3 regions of the Billgrantia sp. NRB1 genome follow, and region 2 is predicted to be linked to each of the others. Evidence: predicted binding sites of a transcription regulator. Region 2 holds the regulator's gene; each other region holds the start of a gene.
What was found. The regulator sigma-54, encoded in region 2, starts transcription at its own class of promoters, with help from an activator protein. The targets are predictions, from matches to a motif close to TGGCACNNNNNTTGCTNT.
Positions count from the first base shown of each region.

Region 1 (3,274 bases), 1.6 Mb from region 2:
GCAGGGTGCGAATGTCCAGTGAGCGGCCGCGGTCTTCCAGGTGACGGCTCAGCGCCTCGGCCACCCGCCCCATGGACTCGATATCGGGGCGCAGCACGCCGGCGCCGCACAGGCGCTGGTGGATCGGGACGCTGTCCAGGTGCAGGGTGTCGAGATGGCTCACCGAGCGGTCGAGATAGGGCGGCAGCGCCAGCCAGTCCCGGGCCTGGCGGCGATGGGCCAAGGCCGCGCCGAGCCACTGGCTTGCCGCCATCAGCGCCCGAATCAGCGCGGCCAGGGTGGCGGGGTAGCGTCTGGCCCAGGAGCGGGTCACGCCCAGCACCTTCTCCGGAGCGTCCGGCCAGAGCTGGGCGCCGGTGGCGATGATGCGCCCGGTCTGGCGATGCTGGGCCAGGCTGCCCCAGGGCTCGCCGACACAGAAACCGTCGATCTCGCCGGCCTCCAGGGCATCCGCCATGCGCGGCGGCGGCAGCACCGCCAGCTCCACGTCGCGGTCCGGGTCGAGCCCGCCGAGTGTGAGCCAGTCGCGCAACTGATAGTGCTGGCAGGAGAAGGGGTAGACCATGGCCAGGCGAGGTCGCCGCCGCTCGGGCTGTTCGCCCAGCCCTCGGGCCAGCGCCCTGGCGCTGGTCTCGGGGGCGTCATCGAGGGTGACGTTACAGGCATCGGCAAGCGCGCGGGAGAGCACCAGGGCATTGCCGTTGCGCGACAGGGTGATCGGCGCCAGGGTGTCGCAGGGCGCGCGCTCCAGGCCCAGGCTCATGGCCAAGGGCATGGGGGCGAGCATCTGGGCGCCGTCGAGTAGGCCGGCGGCGACCTTGTCGCGCAGGGTGGACCAGGCGTTCTCCCGGGATAGCGTCACCTCTAGCCCCTGCTCGGCAAAGAAGCCGTGCTCGCGGGCGATCACCGGCAGGGCGGCATCCAGCAGCGGGATAAAGCCCAGGGTCACGCGGTCGAGCTCAGGGGGCAGCGGCCTGGCCGTCGGGTGGCGGTGGGGAGGGGGAGTCGATGTCACACTCATGGGGAATCCCTATTCAGGCTCGGACGATGGGGGCGTCAGGCGTTCCAGCACATCGATGACGCTGTCGGCTACCTGGGCGATACGCTGGCCGCGGTCCATGGCCAGCTTGCGCAGCATGCGGTAGGCCTGCTCCTCGTCGCAGCCCTGGTGCTTCATCAGCAGCCCCTTGGCGCGCTCGATGCGCTTGCGCTCGGCGAGCTGGTTGCGGGTCTGGTCGAGCTCCTGGCGCAGGGACTGGAAGGCGTCGAAGCGGGCGATGGCCACTTCGATGATCGGCTTGACTCGGCCGGCCACCAGTCCGTCGACCACATAGGCGCTGACCCCCGACTTGAGGGCCGCCTGCATGGTGTCGGGGTCGTGCTGGTCGGCGAAGAACACCACCGGACGCGGGTTCTCGCGGTTGAGCAGGGCCATGCTGTCGAGGGTGTCGCGGTCGGGGGACTCCATATCGATGATCACCACGTCGGGCTCGTGACGCGCGACCATCTCGTTGAGGCTGGCCGGGCTCTGCAGCCGACAGATGACCTCATGGCCCTCGGCGATCAGGGCCTCCTCGACCATGGCGGCGCGTACGACCTCGTCGTCGACTAGCAGCACCTTTAAAGTAGTGGTCTGGGGGGGCATGGCAGTGTCGTCATTGGTGGGAAGTCACGTCTGCCCAGGGGTATGCAAGATGCATTCCAGCATCCCGAGAGCCGACGCGCCGCGGCAACGGCGCGGGTAAGGGCTACGCCGCGGCGCCGAGTCGGCACCGGTTTGGTGCAAGCAGTGCACTTGGCGGCAGCCGCTGGTGCGAATCGGCGGCGTCACGCTACGCCTCAGATACCCTGCGATCATACTCAGCTCACTGGTAGGGGAGGGGAAAGCGGCTTCTGGCACACGCTTTGCAAACGCTCTTTGCAGATGCCCTTTGCAAGTCCCCCTTCAGATGCGGCAACGACGCCCATCAACGTCTGTCTACCAAGGTAGCCGTTGATGGGCGTCTGCGTTTCCGACCGACCCCGACCAGGAGAACGGCATGCACCAGGCAAAAACTACCTGCCCTTATTGCGGCGTCGGCTGCGGCGTGGTGGCAGAGGTCGACGGCGAGCGAATCGCCGCCGTGGCCGGGGATAGCGATCATCCCGCCAACTACGGCCGACTGTGCGTCAAGGGCTCGGCCCTGCACGAGACGCTGGGCGATCACGGCCGGCTGACCCGGCCGCGCCTCGACGGCGTGGAGGTGGACTGGGACACGGCCCTTTCTGCCGTGGCCGACCGCCTGGCGGCGACCCGCCGCGAGCACGGCGACGGGGCGGTGGCGGCCTATCTCTCCGGCCAGCTGCTCACCGAGGACTACTACGTCGCCAACAAGCTGTTCAAGGGCTTTCTCGGCACGCCGCACCTGGATACCAACTCGCGGCTCTGCATGGCCTCGGCGGTGGCCGCCTACAAGCGCAGCTTCGGCGCCGATGCCGTGCCCTGCAGCTACGAGGACCTCGAGGAGGCCGAGCTGGTGGTGCTGGTGGGCTCCAACCTGGCCTGGAACCATCCGGTGCTCTATCAGCGCCTCAAGGTGGCCAAGACCCGCAATCCGCTGATGCGGGTGGTGGTGATCGACCCCCGGATCACCGACAGCTGCGAGATCGCCGATCTCTACCTGGGCATCAAGCCCGGCAGCGACGCCCGGCTGTTCAACGGCCTGCTGGCCTGGATGGCCGACAAGGGCCGGCTCGATCGGGTCTATCTGGAGCGCCACACCCAGGGCCTCGAGGAGGCGCTGGCCGCGGCCCGGGAAGACGACGTCTCGGTGGCCGCGGTGGCCGCCGACTGCGATCTGGACCCGGAGCGCCTGGAGACCTTCTACTACTGGTTCGCCAGCCAGCTGCACGTGGTGACCCTCTACTCCCAGGGGGTCAACCAGTCGAGCAGCGGCACCGACAAGGGCAACGCCATCATCAACTGCCACCTGGCCGGCGGCAAGCTCGGCCTGCCCGGCGCCGGGCCCTTCTCCATCACCGGCCAGCCCAACGCCATGGGCGGCCGCGAAGTGGGCGGGCTGGCCAACCAGCTGGCCGCCCACATGGACTACGACAGCCCCGGGGCCCTCGACCGGGTCACCCGCTTCTGGACCACCGCCACGCTCACCCCGACCCTGCCCGAAGGGCCCGGCCACAAGGCGGTGGCACTGTTCGAGGCGATCGAGCGCGGCGAGGTGCAGGCGGTGTGGATCATGGCCACCAACCCGACGGTCAGCCTGCCCCGGGTCGACCG
Region 1 is NZ_CM167783.1:1,038,720-1,041,993, forward strand. It holds gene ACZIYR_RS04725 (CmpA/NrtA family ABC transporter substrate-binding protein) at 1-1,021, opposite strand, end outside; gene ACZIYR_RS04730 (ANTAR domain-containing response regulator) at 1,031-1,645, opposite strand; gene ACZIYR_RS04735 (nitrate reductase) at 2,040-3,274, shown strand, end outside.
Region 1: a site for sigma-54 is predicted at 1,895-1,912, ahead of ACZIYR_RS04735 (nitrate reductase). Genes of this name have one in related genera too.

Region 2 (3,274 bases):
TCGACTTGCCCGAGCCTGAGCGGCCGCTGATGATGACGAGCTGCATGCGGGTCTCCTGGTCGTTGTGCTGGCCGGGTGGCCCGATTGCGTGGGTGTCAGGTGGCTGCCTGTCGTCGGATCGCCTCGATCAGGCGCTCATGCAGCTCCCGCTGACTGGCGCTCTTGCGCAGGGCCGTGCGGGTCTCGACGTCGTTCATGATGCCGGCCACCTGGCCCAGCAGCGCCAGATGGGTATCGTCGGCCTCCTCCGGGACCAGCAGCACGAAGACCAGATCGACTGGCTCGCCGTCGATGGCGTCGAATTCGATGGGGTCGGCAAGCCTGAGAAAGGCGGCCACCGGAGCGTGGCAGTGGGGGCTTCTCGCATGGGGGATGGCCACGCCGTTGCCGATGCCCGTGCTGCCCAGGCGCTCCCGGCCGATCAGCCGGTCGAAGACCTCCTGGCTATCCAGGCTCGGGGTGTTCTGGGCAATGAAGGTGCTGAAAAACTCCAGCACCCGCTTCTTGCTGCCGCCGGGAACCCCGAACAGGGTGCGTTCGGGGGGCAGGATGGTTTCCAGTGTCATGGGGAATCAGCGAGCGCCGGCGCCCTGGGCGCGGGCCTGTGCTTTTTCCTTGTGCTTGACCAGCTGGCGGTCGAGCTTGTCGGTCAACGCATCGATGGCGGCATACATGTCGGCGTCCATGGCTTCGGCATGAAGGTCGGCACCGGCGGCATGCAGGGTGCAGGCGGCCTGCTGGCGCTCTTTCTCCACGGAGAGCGTCACCTGCACATTGGTGATGTTGTCATAATGGCGCTGCACGCGAGTGAGTTTCTCGTCAACATAGTCGCGCAGGGCATCGGTCAGCTCTACATGGTGGCCGGTGATATTGACTTGCATGGCAGGCTCCTTCGTCTTTCGTGTGGTGATTCGATTGTAACCCTTTTTCCTGCCTTGCAAACCCCCTGTTTCAGCGCCTCGCCACGGGGGTCGGGCGCGGCGGCGAACGGCGTCATTTGAAGCGCTTGCGCTCGCTCGAGGAGGGAATGCCCAGGGCCTCGCGATACTTCGCTACCGTGCGTCTGGCCACGCGGATGCCGTCCTCGGCCAGCAGGTCCACCAGGCGGCTGTCCGACAGGGGCTTGCGAGGCGCTTCTCCCTGCACCAGCTTGCGGATGCGGGCGCGAATCGCCGTGCTGGAGTGGGCGTCACCCTCGCCCTCGCCGCCGACCTGGCTGGAGAAGAAAAACTTCAGCTCGAACACGCCCCGGGGGGTGTGGATGTACTTCTGGGTGGTGACCCGGGAAATGGTCGACTCGTGCATCTCCACGGCCTGGGCGATATCGGCCAGCACCAGCGGCTTCATGGCCTCCTCGCCCTGCTCGAGGAAGTCGATCTGGCGGGCCATGATCTCGCGACCGACGCGCAGCAGGGTATCGTTACGGCTGACCAGGCTCTTCATCAGCCAGCGAGCTTCCTGCAGGTGATCCTTGAGAAACTGGTTGTCCTGGCTTTTGTCGGCGCGACGCACCAGGGCCATATAGTCGGGCTGGATGCGCAGCCGCGGGAGCGCTTCGGCGTTGAGCTCGATGCGCCAGCCGCGGTGGTCGTGCAGGGCCACCAGATCGGGGATGACGTAGTCGCTGCCCACCTCGCCGTAGGCGCTGCCGGGGCGGGGGTCGAGGGTGCGGATCAGGCGGATGACCGCGTCCAGCTCGGCATCCTCAAGGCCCAGGCGACGCTTGAGGAGCCGGCGGTCATCGGCGGCCAGGGCCTCCAGGAACTGACGGACCAGGCGCCGCGCCTGGGGCAGCAGGGGCGTGTCGTCCGGCAGCGCCCCTAGCTGCAGCATCAGGCATTCACGCAGGTCGCGGGAGAAGACGCCGGTCGGCTCGAACTGCTGCAGGCGCAGCAGCACCTGCTCGACCTCGCGGGTCGGCAGGCCCTCGAGTCCCTGCTGGCGAAGGCCGTCGCGGATCTCTTCCAGCGGTTGGGCCAGGTAGCCGGCGCCGTCCACAGCGTCGATCAGGCTCTCGGCAATCAGTCGCTGACGCGGCTCCAGGTCGGTCATGGCCAGCTGCCAGACCAGGTGGCCATTGAGGCTCTGGCCCTCGGCCTGGCGCTCGAAGTCGGGGCCCTCGCCCCCGGCGGGCGCGCCCAGGTCCTGGTAGGTGTCCGACCAGTCGCTGTCGGTGCTGAGCTCGCTGGGAATCTCGCTGGCCCAGTCGTCCTCGGGGGTCTCGCTGACCTGCTGTTCGCCGAAGCCGTCGTCGAGCTCCAGCATGGGGTTGGACTCGAGCGCCTGCTGGATCTCCTGGCGCAGGTCCAGGGTGGAGAGCTGCAGCAGGGCGATGGCCTGCTGCAGCTGAGGGGTCATGGTCAGCTGAGTGCCGACGCGCAGTTGCAGAGAAGCTTTCATGGCCATGAGAGACGTTGCTCATTTGCCGAAAAGCCCCACCCTAGACCGCGGCCGGGTGACATGCAAGAGACTCTTCGATAAATTTCTTGCAATAAGTATACCAGGCGCAATCTGTGTGCCGAGGTGGCGCAATAACATTCATATCAGCATGTTGCGATCAATATAGGATTAGAGGCGAAAGTCCTCGCCCAGATATACCTCGCGCACCCGCCGGTTGGTGAGGATGGCTTCGGCGTCGCCTTCGGCGATGATCTGACCGTCGCCGACGATGTAGGCGGTGTCGCAGATATCCAGCGTTTCGCGCACGTTGTGGTCGGTGATCAGCACGCCGATGTCCCGCGCCTTGAGCTGGCGAATGATGCCCTTGATCTCGCCCACGGAGATGGGGTCGACGCCGGCGAAAGGCTCGTCGAGCAGGATGAAGGCGGGCTCGGTGGCGAGCGCCCGGGCAATCTCCACTCGCCGGCGCTCGCCGCCGGAAAGGCTCATACCGAGGTTGTCGCGAATGTGGGTGACATGGAAGTCTTCGAGCAGGCCCTCGAGGCGCGCCTGGCGGCCGCTGCGGTCCAGATCCTTGCGGGTCTCGAGAATGGCCATGATGTTGTCGGCCACCGATAGCTTGCGAAAGATCGAGGCCTCCTGCGGCAGGTAGCCGATCCCGGCCCTGGCGCGCTCGTGCATGGCGGCGCCGGAGAGATCGCGATCGTCGATATGCACCGTGCCGGCATCGGCGCGTACCAGGCCCACGATCATATAGAAGGAGGTGGTCTTGCCGGCGCCGTTGGGGCCGAGCAGGCCGACGATGCTGCCCTGCTCGATGGTCAGGCTGATATCGTGAACCACGCGGCGGCGCTTATAGCTCTTGGCCAGATGG
Region 2 is NZ_CM167783.1:2,622,863-2,626,136, reverse strand. It holds gene rapZ (RNase adapter RapZ) at 1-46, opposite strand, end outside; gene ptsN (PTS IIA-like nitrogen regulatory protein PtsN) at 96-566, opposite strand; gene hpf (ribosome hibernation-promoting factor, HPF/YfiA family) at 573-881, opposite strand; gene ACZIYR_RS11950 (RNA polymerase factor sigma-54) at 994-2,406, opposite strand; gene lptB (LPS export ABC transporter ATP-binding protein) at 2,569-3,274, opposite strand, start outside.

Region 3 (3,274 bases), 2.0 Mb from region 2:
CAGGGTGGCCAGCAGGTCGCCGATCACCGAGGCGAGCAGGCCCACCTTGAGGGCCTTGCGCGGCTTGCCGGAGCTGGCCATGGGGTAGCCGTCCAGGCAGGTGGCCGCCGAGGAGGGCTCCCCCGGGGTGTTGAGCAAGATGGCCGAGACCGCGCTGCCGGCGGCGGTGCCCTTGGAGAGGCCGATCAGAAAGGCGATGGCGGCGTAGGCCGACATGTAGAAGGTCAGCGGGATGGCGATGGCGATGGCCACCGCCCGGTTGAGCCCCGGGATCACGCCGACGATATAGCCGAGCAGCACCCCGCCGAGGATGATGGCGATGGACTCGTAGTGGAAGACGGCGGCGAAGGAGCCGAGGATGGCGTCGAATCCGATCATGTCATACCACTCCGATGCGCATCAGGTGGGCCGTGAGGCCATAGAGGCCGGCGGTGGGGACGGCGGCGGTCAACACCACCACGTACCAGCGGCGTTCGCCGAGCAGCAGCAGCAGGCCGCCGATCAGGGCCGGCGCCACCCAGGTCAACGGGAAGCGGTCGATCAAGGCGATGAAGCCGAGCACATACACAAACGGCCACGCCTGGTGCCAGAGGTGGCCGAGATCGGGAAGGATGGCGAAGGGCTCGCCGCGGCGCTTCAGGGCGATGGCGCTTACCACCGAGAGGGTGATGGAGCAGCCGAGGATCAGCCAGGCGCCGAGGGTGGCCAGCCGCTGGGGCTGCAGGCCGAACGCGAAGCCGCTGCCGCCGTAGGTGGGAATGATCCAGGTCAGCAGCACCACCGTCACGGCGGCAACACCTAGCCCGGACCAGAAATTCTTACGTGGCATATCAGTCATGTGAGTCTGTTGTTGGAAGTTGTCGTTGTGGGTGGCGGGCCGATGCGGCCAATGGCGCGGATGAAGTAGCGCTTTTTATTGAATATCAGCTTGATGAAATGCTGATTTGCTACGTATCGCGGTAGCGATGGACGGTATCCTCTGGTCGACACCCTCACAAACCCTAGATTAAACGAAAAATTAACGACGCTGCTTGACCGCTGCCGTTGACCTGCCGCCCAAGATGTACTTGCTCTACGGCGTGGCAGCGCCTGAAGAGTCTGCACAAAGCTAGTGCACTTTTGTGTTTTGGGCACTTTATTGGTGCATTTGCCGAGGCTTGAGGGAGCGTTGGCGGCAGCGATTTTTTCCAGGCGCTCTTCGGGTGCACGGGCGAAGAGAGAAAAACCGATTGTTTTTCAAGTGTTTGTCTGTTTTTCCGTCACTCTTGGTGCGATGTTGGCACGCTGTCTGCATTGTATTGGGCAGCGCCATGTTCGTGCATGGTGGTCGTGGGCAGCCGGCCTGCGGCGTGCTACAACATTTGCTGGGACGAACCAGCGCCAGTGGATCACTCGCCAACGAATCGAGCCTAGGCTCAAACGGAGGACAGCATGTCAGCCAAGACTCTCGCCCTGATTGAAGAGCATGATGTGAAATGGGTGGACCTGCGTTTCACCGATACCAAGGGCAAGGAACAGCACGTCACCATCCCCGCGCGTGACATCGATGAAGAGTTCTTCGAGAACGGCCAGATGTTCGACGGCTCCTCCATCTCCGGCTGGAAGGGGATCAACGAGTCGGACATGATCCTGCGTCCGGAAGACGGTACCGGTTTCCTCGACCCGTTCACCGAAGACGCCACCCTGGTGCTGCGCTGCGACATCATCGAGCCGGCCACCATGCAGGGCTACGAGCGTGACCCGCGCTCCATCGCCAAGCGCGCCGAAGCCTACCTGCAGTCCAGCGGCCTGGGCGACACCGCCTTCTTCGGCCCGGAGCCGGAGTTCTTCATCTTCGACGAGGTGCACTGGAAGGCCGATATCGAAGGTGCCATGTACAAGATCACCTCCGAGGAGGGGGCCTGGTCCACCGACCGTCAGGTCGAAGGCGGTAACCTGGGCCACCGTCCGCGGGTCAAGGGCGGCTACTTCCCGGTGCCGCCGGTGGACAGCTTCCACGATATCCGTGGCGCCATGTGCAACACCCTGGAGGCCATCGGCCAGACCGTCGAGGTGCACCACCACGAGGTGTCCAACGCCGGCCAGAACGAGATCGGCGTCAAGTTCAACACCCTGGTGAAGAAGGCCGACGAGCTGCAGGAGATGAAGTACGTGGTCCACAACGTGGCTCACGCCTACGGCAAGACCGCCACCTTCATGCCCAAGCCGCTGGTGGGTGACAACGGCTCCGGCATGCACGTCCACCAGTCGTTCTGGAAGGATGGCGTCAACCAGTTCGCCGGTGACGAGTACGCCGGGCTCTCCGAGATGGCGCTCTACTACATCGGCGGCATCATCAAGCACGCCCGTGCCCTGAACGCCTTCACCAACGCCTCCACCAACTCCTACAAGCGTCTGGTGCCTGGCTTCGAGGCGCCGGTGATGCTGGCCTACAGCGCCCGCAACCGGTCTGCCTCCATTCGTATCCCCTACACCGCGAGCCCCAAGGGCAAGCGCATCGAGGCCCGCTTCCCGGACCCGACCGCCAACCCCTACCTGTGCTTCGCGGCAATGCTGATGGCCGGTATCGACGGCATCAAGAACAAGATTCATCCCGGCGACGCCATGGACAAGAACCTCTATGACCTGCCGCCGGAAGAGGGCAAGGCCGTGCCCACCGTGGCCGAGAGCCTCGACCAGGCGCTGGCCTCCCTGGACGCCGATCGTGGCTTCCTCACCGAGGGCGGCGTGTTCACCGACGAGATGATCGATGCCTATATCGAGCTGAAGATGGAAGACGTCGAGCGCCTGCGAATGACCACCCATCCGGTCGAGTTCGACCTGTACTACAGCTGCTGAAGCGGACGGCCGCCCCAGGGCTGGCCGCACCGTACCTGCATGGGGGTTCCGCCACGGTGGAACCCCTTTTTGTCGTACACTCTCCAAGGAGAAGGTGCCGGTCAGGCGTGGCGAAGGCGGCCAAGAGAGTCGGCGAGGCGTCGGCGGGCGGCGTGGAGAGCGACGAAGAGGACTTCCGGTATGAGCAAGGCGTTGGCGTGTCTGGCCCTGGGGCTGATGATGATGGCCACATCGGCGCTGGCCACTACCATCTATCGCACCACCGATGCCCAGGGTAACGTGACCTTTACCGACCGGCCCGATCTCGGCGGCGAGCAGGTGGAACTGGCGCCCCTGACGGTGGTGCCCTCGCGGGGGGAAGTGCGCTCGGCGGAGCCGGAGCGGGTGGAGGGCCGCGAGGCGCCGCGTCGTGACCCGGCCCCGGGGCAGCCCTTCA
Region 3 is NZ_CM167783.1:385,758-389,031, forward strand. It holds gene ACZIYR_RS01695 (tripartite tricarboxylate transporter permease) at 1-378, opposite strand, end outside; gene ACZIYR_RS01700 (hypothetical protein) at 380-838, opposite strand; gene glnA (glutamate--ammonia ligase) at 1,432-2,838, shown strand; gene ACZIYR_RS01710 (DUF4124 domain-containing protein) at 3,019-3,274, shown strand, end outside.
Region 3: a site for sigma-54 is predicted at 1,278-1,295, ahead of glnA (glutamate--ammonia ligase). Genes of this name have one in related genera too.